2 regions of the Microbacterium sediminis genome follow, and region 1 is predicted to be linked to the other one. Evidence: predicted binding sites of a transcription regulator. Region 1 holds the regulator's gene; the other holds the start of a gene.
What was found. Region 1 encodes HspR, which represses chaperone genes until heat shock. Its sites were predicted from a motif close to AAGTTGAGTCNNNNNGACTCAACTT; they were not measured.
Positions count from the first base shown of each region.

Region 2: the regulator HspR is predicted to act here: its motif matches at 2,305-2,329, upstream of E3O41_RS04420 (ATP-dependent Clp protease ATP-binding subunit).

Region 1 covers NZ_CP038256.1:246,761-253,915, reverse strand. Annotated here, with positions in the region: gene glgP (alpha-glucan family phosphorylase) at 1-638, shown strand, start outside; gene glgX (glycogen debranching protein GlgX) at 645-2,807, opposite strand; gene E3O41_RS01235 (heat shock protein transcriptional repressor HspR) at 2,881-3,318, opposite strand; gene E3O41_RS01230 (DnaJ C-terminal domain-containing protein) at 3,433-4,413, opposite strand; gene E3O41_RS01225 (nucleotide exchange factor GrpE) at 4,426-5,034, opposite strand; gene dnaK (molecular chaperone DnaK) at 5,034-6,890, opposite strand; gene E3O41_RS01215 (MFS transporter) at 7,135-7,155, shown strand, end outside.
Region 2 covers NZ_CP038256.1:917,769-924,923, reverse strand. Annotated here, with positions in the region: gene E3O41_RS04420 (ATP-dependent Clp protease ATP-binding subunit) at 1-2,263, opposite strand, end outside; gene E3O41_RS04415 (PadR family transcriptional regulator) at 2,439-2,804, shown strand; gene E3O41_RS04410 (permease prefix domain 1-containing protein) at 2,804-4,162, shown strand; gene E3O41_RS04405 (EI24 domain-containing protein) at 4,183-4,947, shown strand; gene E3O41_RS04400 (histidine kinase) at 4,904-5,299, opposite strand; gene E3O41_RS04395 (WhiB family transcriptional regulator) at 5,490-5,738, shown strand; gene E3O41_RS04390 (sensor histidine kinase) at 5,790-7,155, opposite strand, start outside.

The DNA of each region.
Region 1 (7,155 bases):
GCGTGGACGACCCGAACCACCGCGACGATCTCGAGGCGGCCGCGCTGTACGAGCTGCTGGAGCGCGAGATCGCGCCCCGGTTCTACGACCGCGACGCGGCCGGGATCCCGGTGCGATGGATGGAGATGATGCGCCACACCCTCGAGTCGCTGGGCCCGAAGGTGCTGGCGTCGCGGATGGTGCGCGACTACGTGAACGCCCTGTACACGCCCGCCGCGCGCAACGCGCGGGCGCTCGGCGCCGACTACGCCGGGGCCGTCGAGCTGGCAGCGTGGAAGGGCCGCGTGCGCACGGCGTGGCCGGGCGTGCGGGTGGAGCACGTGGAATCCAGCGGCGTGGACGAGGTCGCCGAGGTCGGGGCCTCGCTGCGGGTCCGCGCCGACGTGGCCCTGGGCGACCTCTCGCCCGACGACGTCCAGGTGCAGCTCGTGCACGGCCGCGCCGAGGGCGACGATCGTCTCACCTCGCTGCGGGTGGCCCCGCTCTCGCTGAGCGAGCGGTTCGAGGAATCGCGCGCGGCCTTCACGGGCGAGGTGCTGCTGGATCGGGCGGGCCCGTTCGGCTACACCGTGCGCGTGGTGCCGGTCCATCCGCTCCTCGCCACCACCACCGAGCTCGGCCTGGCCGCGCTGGCGTAGGCGGGGTCAGTCGGCCCCGTCGTCGAGCGACTGCATCACGACGACGGAGCGGCCGCCCACGGTGATCCCCTCGCCCGCGCGGCAGACGGTGCCCTCGGTCACCCCGGGGTCGGTCGAGAGCACCACGCGGAACGCGGGCTCCCACTGCTGCGGCATGATGCGGGCTTCGATCGGGTCGGCGCCCGAGGTGAACCAGATCAGGAACGACGCGTCGGTGAGCTGCTCGCCGCGCGGGCCGGGCTCGCGCAGCGGGCGCCCCGACACGTACATGCCGATCGCCCGCTGCCCGGCGTCGCCCCAGTCGGCGTCGGTCATGACGCGGCCGTCCGGGTGCAGCCAGGCCAGATCGAACGGTCCGCCCTCGATCGTCGGACGCCCCTCGAACCAGTGCCGCTGCCGCAGCGCGGGGTGCTCGCGCCGCAGCCGCAGCGCGGCCTTCGTGAGCTCGTACACGTCGAGCCAGGCGTTGTCGGCGCTCCAGTCGACCCACGAGATCTCGTTGTCCTGGCAGTAGGCGTTGTTGTTGCCGCCCTGGGTGCGGCCCCGCTCGTCGCCGGCCGTGATCATGGGCACGCCGTTCGACAGGCACAGCGTGAGCATGAGGTTGGCGGCCTGGCGCCGCCGCTCGGCCACGATCGCCGCGTCGTCGGTCTCGCCCTCGGCGCCGTGGTTCCAGGAGCGGTTGTTGTCGGTGCCGTCGCGGTTGTCCTCGCCGTTGGCCTCGTTGTGCTTGTGGTCGTAGCTGACCAGGTCGCGCACGGTGAAGCCGTCGTGCGCGGTGATGAAGTTGACCGAGTTCGAGGCGGAGCGGCCGTCGTCGGCGTACAGGTCGCTCGAGCCGGCCAGCCGCGTGGCGACGTTGCGGATCGTCCCCTGACCGCGCCAGAAGTCGCGGATGGTGTCGCGGTACTGATCGTTCCACTCCGCCCAGGGCGGGGGCATGCGCCCGACGAGATACCCGTCCATCGAGACGTCCCACGGCTCGGCGATGAGCTTGACGTGGCGCAGGATCGGGTCCTGATCGATCGCGATGAGCAGGGCGCACGCGAAGTCGACCTCGTAGCCGGTGCGGGTGAGGGCCGACATGAGGTCGAACCGGAAGCCGTCGACGTGCATCTCGGTGACCCAGTAGCGCAGCGAATCGAGGATGAGCCGCAGCGCGAGCGGGTTCCAGGCGTCGACCGTGTTGCCGCAGCCGGTGACGTCCCAGTACGTGTCGTCGAAGCCGGCACCCTCGGCCGGGATGACGCGCTTGTAGAACCCGCGATCGTCCAGCCCGCGGAACGACAGCGTGGGGCCGTCGGGACCGGCCTCGGCGGTGTGGTTGTAGACGACGTCGAGGATCACCTCGATCCCCGCCCGGTGCAGCTCCTTGACCATGCTCTTGAACTCCGCGACCTGGCCGCCGCGGTCGCCCGACGAGCTGTACGAGGCGTCGGGCGCGAAGTACGAGATGGTGTTGTAGCCCCAGTAGTTGCTCAGGCCCCGCTCGAGCAGCGCCGGCTCCGAGAAGAACTGCTGCACGGGCAGCAGCTCCACGGCGGTGACGCCGAGGTCGCGGAGGTACTCGATCACGGCGGGCTGGGCCAGGCCGGCGTACGTGCCCCGCAGCGGCTCGGGCACCCGATCGTGCAGCTTCGTGAAGCCCTTCACGTGCAGCTCGTAGATGACCGTGTCGCGCCAGCGGGTGCCGAGGGGTCGATCGCCCTCCCAGTCGAACGACGGGTCGACCACGACGCTGCGCCCGGTGTAGGCGGACGAGTCGGTGTCGTCGCGCACCGCCGGGTCGTCCTCGCGGGCGCCGAAGATCGGCTGCTCGGCGATGACCGTGCCGCTCGTGGCGAGGCCGTACGGATCCAGCAGCAGCTTGTGCGGATTGAAGCGGTACCCGTTCGCCGGATCCCACGGACCGTCCACGCGGTAGCCGTAGCGCTGCCCCGGCCGGATGTCGGGCAGGGCGCCGTGCCAGATGCCGAGGGTCTGCTCGGTGAGCTCGTACGAGGTCTCGCGGTCGTCGTCGCCGAACAGGCACAGGTGCACCCGCGTGGCGTTGGGGGCGTACACGGCGAAGTTCGTGCTCTCGGGGGTCCACGTCGCGCCGAGCGGCCACTCCCGGCCCGGCCAGATGCCGACGGTCTCTCCGAGGCGGGTCCACAGCTGCGGGCTCATACCCCCATGATGCCGTGGCCCCGCCGATTGCCCGGCAGGTGCGCCGGGTGCGTCTTGCGACCCAGCGGGACCGTCAGCGCGGCGACGAGGGCGGCGTCCAGAGCATCAGCTCGGCGCTGCGGCGCACGCGCGTGCCCGCCCGCAGCGTGACGACCGATCCCGTCGCCCCCGCCGCGAACACCCGGGCGCCGGGGCGCGAGGCGATCTCGGCCTCCAGCCGCTCCTCCAGGGCGCGCACCCGCCGGCGCAGGTCGCGCACCTCGTCCTCCAGGTCGAGCACGCGCGCGATCGCGGCGAGGCTCATCCCCTCGCCCGAGAGCCGGGCCACCTCGCGCAGCTGGGCGATGTCGCGCGCCGAGTAGCGGCGCGACCCGCCGCGCGTGCGCCCCGGCACCACCAGCCCGATCCGGTCGTACTGGCGCAGCGTCTGCGGGTGCATGCCCGCCAGCTCCGCGGCGACGGCGATGGCGAAGACGGGCGCGTCCTCATCGATCTCGTACTCGTCGCTCATCCGTCCACCTCCTCGCTCGTCCTGCCATCATCACCGAGACTGCACGCCCGCGCCGAGACAGCATCCCGTGTCTGCTGTCTCGGCGCGGCGCTGCAGTCTCGCGGGTCATCGCGATCAGCCCTTTGCGCGCGCAATCAGGTCGGCGCGCGGGTTCTCGGGCGGCTCCACCTCGTGGAAGCGCTCGAGGGCCTCGCGCTGCGCGTCGGTGAGGTGGCCCGGCACCACCACCTGCACCTCGGCGAGCAGATCGCCCGTGCCGTTCTTCGACGTGATGCCGCGGCCCTTGACGCGCAGCACCCGCCCCGAGGGCGTGCCCGGCGTGACGCGCAGCTTCACCACGTCGCCGTCCAGCGTCGGCACCTCGATCGTCGCGCCCAGGGCCGCCTCGGTGAAGGTCACCGGCACGGCGACACGCAGGTTCAGCCCGTCGCGGGTGAAGACCGGGTGCGGGCGCACCTTGACCTCCACGACGATGTCGCCGTTGTCGCCGCCGTCGGGCGACGGGCGCCCGCGACCGCGCAGCCGGATCTTCTGGCCGTCGGCCACGCCCGCCGGGATCTTGATCTTGAAGGGCTTGCCGTCGCCGCTCTGCAGCGTCACGGTCTCGCCCTTCGCGGCGGTGACGAAGTCGATCGTCGTGTTCGCCCGCAGGTCCTGCCCCTTCGTGGGGCCGCCGAAGCCCTGGAACCCGCCGCTGGGTTGACCGAACCGTCCCGTCCCGAACCCGCCGCCGCGGGTCTGGTTGAAAATCGAGAAGATGTCGTCGAAGTCGGCCGACGATCCGCGGCTGGTCGTGAAGCGGCTGAAGACGTCCTCGAACCCGCCGCCGCTCGATCCGCTCGCCGTGAAGCGGGCGCCCGAGCCCATGGCGCGCAGCTCGTCGTACTCGCGGCGCTGCTCCGGGTCGGAGAGCACCGAGTAGGCCTCGCTGATCTCCTTGAACTTCGCCTCGGCGGCGGTGTCCCCCGGGTTGGAGTCCGGGTGATACTTCCGCGCGAGCTTGCGATACGTCTTCTTCAGATCGCTCTCGGAGACGTCCTTCGAGACCCCCAGGACCTTGTAGAAGTCCTTGTCGAACCAGTCCTGACTGGCCATCCGTCTCCTGCCTTACTCCGCCGGCACGGCGACCACGACCTTCGCCGGCCGCAGCTCGACGTCGCCCAGCCGGTACCCGACCTCGACCACCTCGAGCACGGTCGACTCGGTCGTGCCGGGCACGGGCTGCTGGAACACGGCCTCGTGCTGCTGCGGGTCGAAGGCATCGCCCGCGGCCCCGTACGTCGTCAGGCCCATGCGCTCGGCCACGCCGCGCAGCTTCTCGGCCACGAGCGCGAACGCGGTTCCCTCTTGCAGGTCGCCGTGCTTGGCAGCGCGATCGAGGTCGTCGAGCACGGGCAGCAGGCCCTTGGCGACCGATCCCTTGGCGCGATCGATCTCGAGCTGGCGCTGCTCCTCGGTGCGGCGGCGGTAGTTCGCGTACTCCGCCTGCAGCCGCTTGAGGTCGTGCAGCAGCTGCGTCTCGTAGTCGCTGTGCTCGGCCTCGGCGGCCTCGTCGGTCTGCTCGGCGCCGAGGATGTCGTCCACCGTCAGCGCCTCGGCCTCCGCCTCGGGCGCGGGCTGCTCGTCCGCCTGCGCGTCGGGGCCGGAAGCGTTCGCCTCCGGCCCCTCGGCGCCAGGCTGGACCTCGTCGTTCTCGTCGAAGTCCTTGCCGGCCATTACTTCTTCTCGTCCTCGTCGTCCACGACCTCGGCGTCGATGACGTCCTCATCCGAGGACGTCTCCTCCGTCGGGGTGCTCTCGGATGCGGCCGCGGCGTCCGCCTGCGACTGCGCGTAGATCGCCTCGCCGAGCTTCGTCTGGCTCTCGTTGAGCTTGTCGAACGCGGTCTTCACGGCGTCGTCGTCCTCGCCGGCCAGCGCCGTCTTGAGGGCGTCGACGTCGGCCTGCACCGAGTCCTTGACGTCGGCGGGCAGCTTGTCGGCGTTCTCCTGGATCAGCTTCTCGATCGAGTACGAGAGCGTCTCGGCCTGGTTGCGGACCTCGGCGGCCTCGCGGCGCTTCTTGTCCTCGGCCGCGTGCTCCTCGGCCTCGCGGACCATGCGCTCGATGTCCTCCTTGGGCAGCGACGAGCCGCCCGTGATGGTCATCGACTGCTCCTTGCCGGTGCCCTTGTCCTTCGCCGAGACGTGCACGATGCCGTTCGCGTCGATGTCGAAGGTGACCTCGATCTGCGGGATGCCGCGCGGGGCCGGGGCGATGCCGGTCAGCTCGAACGTGCCGAGCGGCTTGTTGTCGCGGGTGAACTCGCGCTCGCCCTGGAACACCTGGATCGCCACCGACGGCTGGTTGTCGTCGGCGGTGGTGAAGGTCTCGCTGCGCTTGGTCGGGATGGCCGTGTTGCGCTCGATGAGCTTGGTCATGATGCCGCCCTTGGTCTCGATGCCGAGGCTCAGGGGGGTCACATCGATGAGCAGGACGTCCTTGCGCTCGCCCTTGAGGACACCGGCCTGCAGGGCGGCGCCGACGGCGACGACCTCGTCCGGGTTCACGCCCTTGTTGGGCTCCTTGCCGGCCTCGCGCTTGACGAGGTCGCTCACGGCGGGCATGCGGGTCGAGCCGCCGACGAGCACGACGTGCGCGATGTCCGACACCTTGATGCCGGCCTCGCGGATGACGTCGTCGAACGGCTTCTTGGTGCGCTCGAGGAGGTCCTTGGTGAGGTCCTCGAACTTGGCGCGGGTGATCGTCTCGCTCAGCGACACGGGGCCGTTCTCGGTGAGCGACAGGTACGGCAGGTTGACGCTCGTCGACGTCGAGCTCGACAGCTCCTTCTTGGCCTGCTCCGCGGCCTCCTTGAGGCGCTGCAGCGCGATCTTGTCGCTCGAGACGTCGACGCCCGTCGAGTCCTTGAACTGCTTGATCAGGTAGTCGACGATGCGCTGGTCCCAGTCGTCGCCGCCGAGGCGGTTGTCACCGGCGGTGGCGCGCACCTGGATGGTCGAGAAGTCGTCGTCCTTGCCCACCTCGAGCAGCGAGACGTCGAAGGTACCGCCACCGAGGTCGAAGACGAGGATGAGCTCGTCCTCCTTGCCCTTGTCGAGGCCGTAGGCCAGGGCGGCCGCGGTGGGCTCGTTGATGATGCGGAGCACGTTGAGGCCCGCGATCTCGCCAGCCTCCTTGGTGGCCTGGCGCTCGGCGTCGTTGAAGTACGCGGGCACGGTGATGACGGCGTCGGTGACCGTGTCGCCCAGGTACTGCTCGGCGTCGCGCTTGAGCTTCATGAGGATGCGCGCGCTGATCTCCTGCGGCGTGTACGCCTTGCCGTCGATCGCCTGGGTCTTCCAGTCGGTGCCCATGTGGCGCTTGACCGACGCGATGGTGCGGTCGACGTTGGTGACGGCCTGGCGCTTGGCGGTCTCGCCGACCAGCACCTCGCCGTCCTTCGTGAACGCGACCACCGACGGGGTGGTCCGGAAGCCCTCGGCGTTGGCGATGACCTTGGGCTCGCCGCCCTCGAGGACCGCGACGACCGAGTTGGTCGTTCCGAGGTCGATACCCACAGCGCGTGCCATGTTGTCTCCTTTGTGTTGCCGGCCTGGAAAGTCGTCGCACGGAATCTGAGTCGTGCTGACTCAAGGGTAGATCTCGACCCCCGACCGCGTCAAACGAACTTGATATGAATACGCTCAACTTTTGCGCGGGGCAGGATGTGTGCATGCCGATCTCCCACCTGCGGGAATCGCGCATCCGCCCCGCTAGGGTGAGCGCCATGCGCACGGCACCAACCGTTCACCTTCGCTCCCTAGGTTCCCTGACGTGAGCGACCCGAACGCGCCC
Region 2 (7,155 bases), 670 kb from region 1:
TCCGCGTGGCGCCGAGCAGCAGGTCCACGATGCGGCGCAGCTGCTCGCGGTCGAGCTTGCGGAACAGCACGATCTCGTCGATCCGGTTCAGGAACTCGGGGCGCATCGCCTCACGCAGCCGCCCCATCACGCGGTCGTGCAGGTCCTTCTCGTCGTACTCGGAGCCGCTCGCCGAGAACCCGATCGCACCCCCGCGCGCGGCGAGGAACTCCGAACCGAGGTTCGAGGTCATCACCACCACGGTGTTGCGGAAGTCGACGGTGCGGCCCTGGCCGTCGGTCAGGCGCCCGTCGTCGAGCACCTGCAGCAGCAGGTTGAACACGTCGGGGTGGGCCTTCTCGATCTCGTCGAAGAGCACGATCGAGTACGGGTTGCGGCGCACGCGCTCGGTGAGCTGTCCGGCCTCGTCGTAGCCGACGTATCCCGGAGGGGCGCCGACCAGCCGCGCGACCGTGTGACGCTCGCCGAACTCGCTCATGTCGAAGCGCACGATCGCGCCCTCGTCGTCGAACAGGCTCTGGGCGAGCGCCTTGGCGAGCTCGGTCTTGCCCACGCCGGTGGGGCCGAGGAAGAGGAACGAGCCGACCGGGCGGCGCGCATCGCCCATCCCGGTGCGGCTGCGGCGCACGGCCCGGGCGACCGCCCGCACGGCGTCGTCCTGCCCGATGACGCGCGCGTGCAGCTCGTCCTCGAGGGTCGCCAGGCGCTCGCGCTCGCTCTCGGTCAGGCGGTTCACCGGGATGCCGGTGGCGCGGCTGACGACCGCCGCGATCTCCGGCTCGTCGACCACGGCCTCGGCGGGCGTGCCCGAGGCGGTGGCCTCGTCGATCCGCCGCTGCGTCTCGACGATCTCGTCGCGCAGGCGCGAGGCCTCCTCGTAGCGCTCCGCCGCCACCGCGGCGTTCTTCTCCGACTCCAGGGCGGCCAGCCGCTCCATCAGGGCCGTCGTGTCCACCGGCGCCCCCAGCCGGAGCCGCAGCCGGGCGCCGGCCTGGTCGATGAGGTCGATGGCCTTGTCGGGCAGCACGCGCTCGGTCAGGTAGCGGTCGCCGAGCTCGACCGCGGCGCGCAGGGCGTCGTCGGTGAATCGCACGCCGTGGTGCTCCTCGTACGCCGGCCGCAGGCCGCGCAGGATCTCCACGGCGTCGGCGATCGAGGGCTCCCCCACCCGCACGGGCTGGAAGCGGCGCTCGAGCGCGGCGTCCTTCTCGATCGTGCGGTACTCCTTGAGGGTCGTGGCGCCCACGAGGTGCAGCTCGCCGCGAGCCAGCCGGGGCTTGAGGATGTTGCCCGCGTCCATCGATCCGTCGCCGCCGCCACCGGCGCCGACCACGGTGTGGATCTCGTCGAGGAAGAGGATCAGCTCGCCCCGCTGCTCGACGACCTCGTCGATCGTCTTCGTCAGGCGCTCCTCGAAGTCGCCGCGGTAGCGGGTCCCCGCGAGCATGGCGGGCAGGTCGAGGGCGACGACGCGCTTGTCCTTGAGCTGGTCGGGCACCTCGCCGGCCACGATCGCGCGCGCCAGTCCCTCGACGATCGCCGTCTTGCCGACGCCCGCCTCACCCACGAGGACGGGGTTGTTCTTGGTGCGACGCGAGAGGATCTCGATGGTCTGCTCGATCTCGTCGGCGCGGCCGATCACGGGGTCCAGCAGCCCGTCGCGCGCGCGGGCCGTGAGGTCGGTGCCGTACCTCTCGAGCATCGACCCGCCCTGCGGCTCCGGTTCGCCGGCGCCCTCCGCCGCCACCGTCTCGCGCGCGCCCTGCGTGAGGGCCTCGGGCGTCACGCCCGACTGGGCGAGGACGTGTCCGGCGGGCGAGTCCTGCGCCAGCACGAGCGCGAAGAACACGTGCTCGGGGTCGATGTAGGTGGCCCCCGCGGAGCGGGCGACCTGGTAGGCGTGGAACATCGCGCGCTGCACCGCGGCGGTGATCACCGTCTCGGCCGTCTGCACAGGGGCGCCCGCCTGCGGCAGGCGCTGCTCCGTCTCGTCGCGCAGGGCGGCGGGGTCGGCGCCCACGCGGCGCACGGCCTGCATCACCGTGTCGTCGTCGAGCAGGACGCGCAGCACGTGCAGCACGTCCATCTCGACCTGGCCGCGCCCGTGCGCGAAGGCGCCGGCGCGCTGCAGCAGCTCCTGGGTGCGGGCGCTGAGGAAGCGGCTGAGGTCGATGGAACGCGCGGAGCGGGCACGCTCGCCCTGCAGATAGCGGGCGAGAAACTCGTCGAACGCTCCGAGACCGTCCTGAGGGAAGTCGGGCATTCTTCGTCCTCCAAACTTGAGCGGTGCATCATCAACTTTAGAAGTTGAGTGCAGGTGTATCAAGTTGAACGGCCACACGTCACGGCCTATTCCCAGCGCCGCGAGGCTCGCGTTGATACCTAGAGGCGCTAGGTTTCTTTTACCTAGAACCACAAGGGATGATCGGAGGCGCGCGATGCGCATCGACAAGGACCTGGTGGCGGCCTCCGCCACCCCACTCGTGCTCGCGATCCTCGCGGACGGCGAGCTCTACGGCTACGCGATCCTCAAGCGCGTCAGCGAGCTGTCGGGCGGGCGCATGGAGTGGACCGACGGCATGCTTTACCCCCTGCTGCACCGGCTGGAGCGCGGCGGTCTGCTGCGCGCCACGTGGGGCACCTCGGATTCCGGCCGGCGCCGCAAGCACTATGCCATCACCGACGCGGGGCGGGCGCAGCTGGCCGAGCGACGCGCGCAGTGGGAGGTCGTCGCCGACGTCATGACGCAGGTCTGGCACTCGCGCCCCGCGCTGCCGGGCGGCGCGACGGAGGCGTGGGCGTGATGCGCGCCGAGGTGGAGGCGCAGGTCGCCCAGTGGCGCGGCTATCTGCAGCGTCATCAGGCGATCGCCGCGGCCGATCTCGACGAGCTCGAGGATCACCTGCGCGCGCAGATCGACGACCTCGCGGCGGCGGGACTGGCCGACGACGAGGCCTTCCTCGTCGCGATCAAGCGCATGGGCGGCAGCGACGCGATCTCGCGCGAGTTCGCCCGCGAGCACACCGAGCGCATGTGGAAGCAGCTCACCGTCACCGAGGACGAGCCCGCGGCGCGCCGCTGGGAGCCGGCCGTCGCGATCGGGCTGGGCGCGGGAGCCGGGATCTCGGTGGTCGTGCTCATCCTGCTGTTCTCGTGGGGCGGCCCCTTCGGCAGCATCGCCGCGAACAACGCCCTCTTCCGCACCCTGCCGACTGTGGTGTTCGCCTTCCTCGCGGCGTACTTCGCGTGGAAGCGCCACGCCGCCGCGCGCACCGTCCTGGCCCTCGGTGCGGTGTTCGCCCTGCTCCTGGCCGCCCAGGTCCTCATGCCGTTCCCCGAGTCCCTCGGCACGACCGAGGTGCTCACGGTCATCCACCTCCCGGTCGCGGCCTGGGGCCTGGTCGGGCTCGCGTACGCGGGCGGCCGCTGGCGCGATCACGCGGCGCGCATGGATCTGGTGCGCTTCACCGGCGAGTTCGCCGTGTACTACGTGCTCCTCGCCCTGGGCGGCGGGGTGCTGATCGGGCTCACCGGGGCCGTGCTCTCGCTGGCCGGCACGGATCCGAGCGTCGCCGTCGGCTGGATCCTGCGGATCTGCATCCCCGGCGCCGTGCTCGTGGCCGCATGGCTCGTCGAGGCCAAGCAGAACGTGATCGAGAACATCGTGCCGGTGCTCACCCGGGTCTTCACGCCGCTGTCGACGCTCGCGCTGCTGTGGATGCTCGTCGTCCTCGCCACCGCCGGATCGCTGGCGCTCGTCGATCGCGACCTGCTCATCCTCATGGACGGCGTGCTCATCCTCGTCCTGGCCCTGACGCTGTACACGATCTCGGCGCGCGACGCCCTCGCCCCGCCGGCATCGTTCGACGCCCTGCAGCTCGGCATGCTCGCGGTGGCGATCGCGGTCGACCTGCTGGCCCTCGCCGCCATGGTCACCCGGATCGCCGAGTGGGGACTCAGTGCGAACAAGACCGCCGCCGTGGGGTTGAACGTGCTGCTGCTCGTCCACCTCGCGTGGCAGGCCTGGCTGACGCTGCGGTTCCTGCGCCGCCGCGGCGGTTTCGCCGCGCTCGAGCGCTGGCAGACGTCGTTCCTGCCGGTGTACGCGATCTGGGCGGCGGTCGTCGCGCTGGCCTTCCCGTTCCTCTTCGGGTTCGCGTGAGCGGTTCCTAGACTGACCGCATGCGGGAGTTCTGGCGCGGCGTCACCACCCTCGGCCGCGGGTTCGGGTGGTGGCGTCGCGCGCCCCGGTTGATGGCGGCGGGACTCATCCCGGCCGCCGTGGTGGCCGTGCTCTTCAGCGCCGCGCTCATCACGCTGGGCTTCGCGCTGCCGGGCATCGCGCAGTGGGCCACGCCGTTCGCCGACGCCTGGGACCCCTTCTGGGCGACGGCGCTGCGCGTGGTGGTGGCGCTGGCGGTGATCGTCGGTGCGGGCGCACTGGCCGTCCTCGCCTTCACGGCCGTGACGCTCCTCGTGGGCGAGCCGGTGTACCACCGCGTCTGGCGATCGGTGGAGCAGGCCACCGGCGGCGCGGTGCCCGATGCGCGCTACTCGCTCGCCAGCGCGGCGGGCGACGGCGTCTCGCTCGTGGTCCGCGGCATCGGGATCGGCGTGCTGTCGCTGCTCGTGGGCCTCATCCCGGTCGTGGGCGCGGTGCTCGCCGCGGTCGTCGGCATCGCCCTGGGCGGCTGGACACTGGCCGACGAGCTCACCCAGCGCGGACTCACCGCCCGCGGGCTCACGGCGCGGGACCGCCGGCGGCTGCGGCGCGGCGCCCGGGCGCGGGTGCTCGGCTTCGGCGTGGCGACGCACCTGTGCTTCCTCGTGCCGGGCGGGGCGATCGCCGTCATGCCGGCGGCCGTCGCCGGCGCGACGCTGCTGGCCCAGGAGCTCGCGGCGGCTACTCCGCCGATGCCTGATGCGCCGCCTTCGCGGCGCGCATGAGCAGGATCAGGCCGATCGCGCCCGGCACCGCGAGGGCGAGGGCGACGAGCGGGTGGGCGTACTGCCCCGTGAGCGCGCCGAGTGCCACCGCGAGCAGCAGCAGCTGCGCCACGATGCCGCCCGATCGTCCCCACGAGCGATCGGTGAGCACGGCGACGGCGAACGCGCCCACCCCCACCGCGGCGACGATCGTGAAGACGAGCAGCGCGATCGCCGTGGGCAGCTCGGCGGTGTCGCCGCCCGCCATCGCGACGATCTGCCAGCCCGCCAGCGCCAGCAGGGCGAGCGCCTCGAGGGCGAGGATCGCGGCCGCCAGGCGCGCGACGACGGGGGCTGCGGAGGCAGTGCTCATGCGGGAATCCGATTCTTGATTCATTCAGAAAACCGTTGACTCAGGTCTCCATCTGTAAGAGACTTGTTAACGGTATGTTTCCCCACAGCGTGGTGGGAGCGAGCCACGCTCGCGGCATATCTCAGCGTAATCCCCACCCGAGTTCACGCTGGATCAACCGATTCCCACCACCATATCTAGGAGCATTCCCATGGACTGGCGTGACAAGGCCGCCTGCCTCACCGTCGACCCCGAGCTCTTCTTCCCGGTGGGCAACACCGGTCCGGCGATCGATCAGATCGAGAAGGCCAAGTCGGTGTGCGCGCGCTGCACCGTCACGGAGGTCTGCCTGCAGTACGCCCTCGAGACCGGTCAGGACTCGGGCGTGTGGGGCGGCCTCAGCGAGGACGAGCGCCGCGCCCTGAAGCGCCGCGCCGCGCGCGCCCGTCGCGCCAGCTGACCACAGGCTTCCTCGAAACGGCCTCTCCCCGGAGGGGCCGTTTCGCGTTCGTCAGCGCGCGATCCAGCGCATCGGGATGTCGACGATCACCTCGGTGCCGCCGCCCTCCGGCGAAGTCCAGTCGATCGATCCCCCGAGCTCGCCCTGGATGAGCGTGCGCACGATCTGGGTGCCCAATCCCCGACCGACCTGCCCGGCCGGCAGGCCCGCGCCCGTGTCGCGCACGCGGACGACGAGGCGCTCGTCGCTGCGATCGGCGGTGATCTCGACATCGCCGTCGCTGTCCTTGAGGCCGTGCTCGACCGCGTTGGTGACGATCTCGGTCAGCGCGAGCGCCAGCGGGGTGGCGTACTTGCTCGGCAGCACGCCGAAGTCGCCGCGGCGGTGCGTGCGCGCGAGGGTGTTCGGCGCGGCCGCGACCTCGGCGACGAGGCGCAGCACCCGGTCGAACACGACGTCGAAGTCGACGTTCTGGCTGAGCCCCTCGGAGAGCGTGTCGTGCACGACGGCGATCGAGGCGACCCGGCGCATGGCCTGGCCGAGGGCGTCGCGCGCCTCCTCGGATGGCGTGCGCCGCGCCTGGATGCGCAGCAGCGACGCGACCGTCTGCAGGTTGTTCTTGACGCGGTGGTGGATCTCGCGGATCGTGGCGTCCTTGGTGAGGATCTCCTGCTCCTGGCTGCGCAGCTCCGTCACGTCGCGGGAGAGCACGATGGCACCGACGCGCTGGCCGCTCTCGCGCAGCGGGATGGTCCGCAGCGCGACGGTGACGCCGCGCGCCTGGATGTCGGTGCGCCACGGCGCGCGCCCCGACGCCACCACGGGCAGCGACTCGTCGGCGTCGATCGAGGCGTCCGAGAGCGCGGCGGTGACCTCGGCGAGCGACTCGCCCTCCAGCTCGTCGCCGAAGCCGAGGCGGCTGAACGCGGACAGCGCATTCGGGTTGGCGAACGTGACAACGCCGTCCGCGTCGAGCCGGATGAGGCCGTCGTTCGCGCGCGGCGCGCCGCGGCGGGCACCGGTGGGAGCGTCCGGGTCGGGGAAGCCGCCCGTGGCGATCATGCCGAACAGCTCGTCGGCGCACTCGTTGAACGTGATCTGCTGGCGCGAGGGGGCCCGCACCTCGCCGAGGTTGCTGTGGCGGGTGAGCGCGCCGATCACGCGCGGCTCGTCGTCGACGCGGCGCACGATCGGCACCGCGCGCACGCGCGTCGGCGTCTCCTCGAACCACTCGGGAGAGGTCGAGTCGACGATCCTCAGCGTGGCGACGGCCTCGCGCACCTGGCTCTGCCACTGCGGCCGGATCCGCTCCCCCACGATGTCGCGGTAGAAGAGGGTGGCGGCGCTGCTGGGGCGCACGTGCGCCACGGCCAGGTAGGAGTCGTCGGCGGTGGGCGCCCAGATCACGATGTCGGCG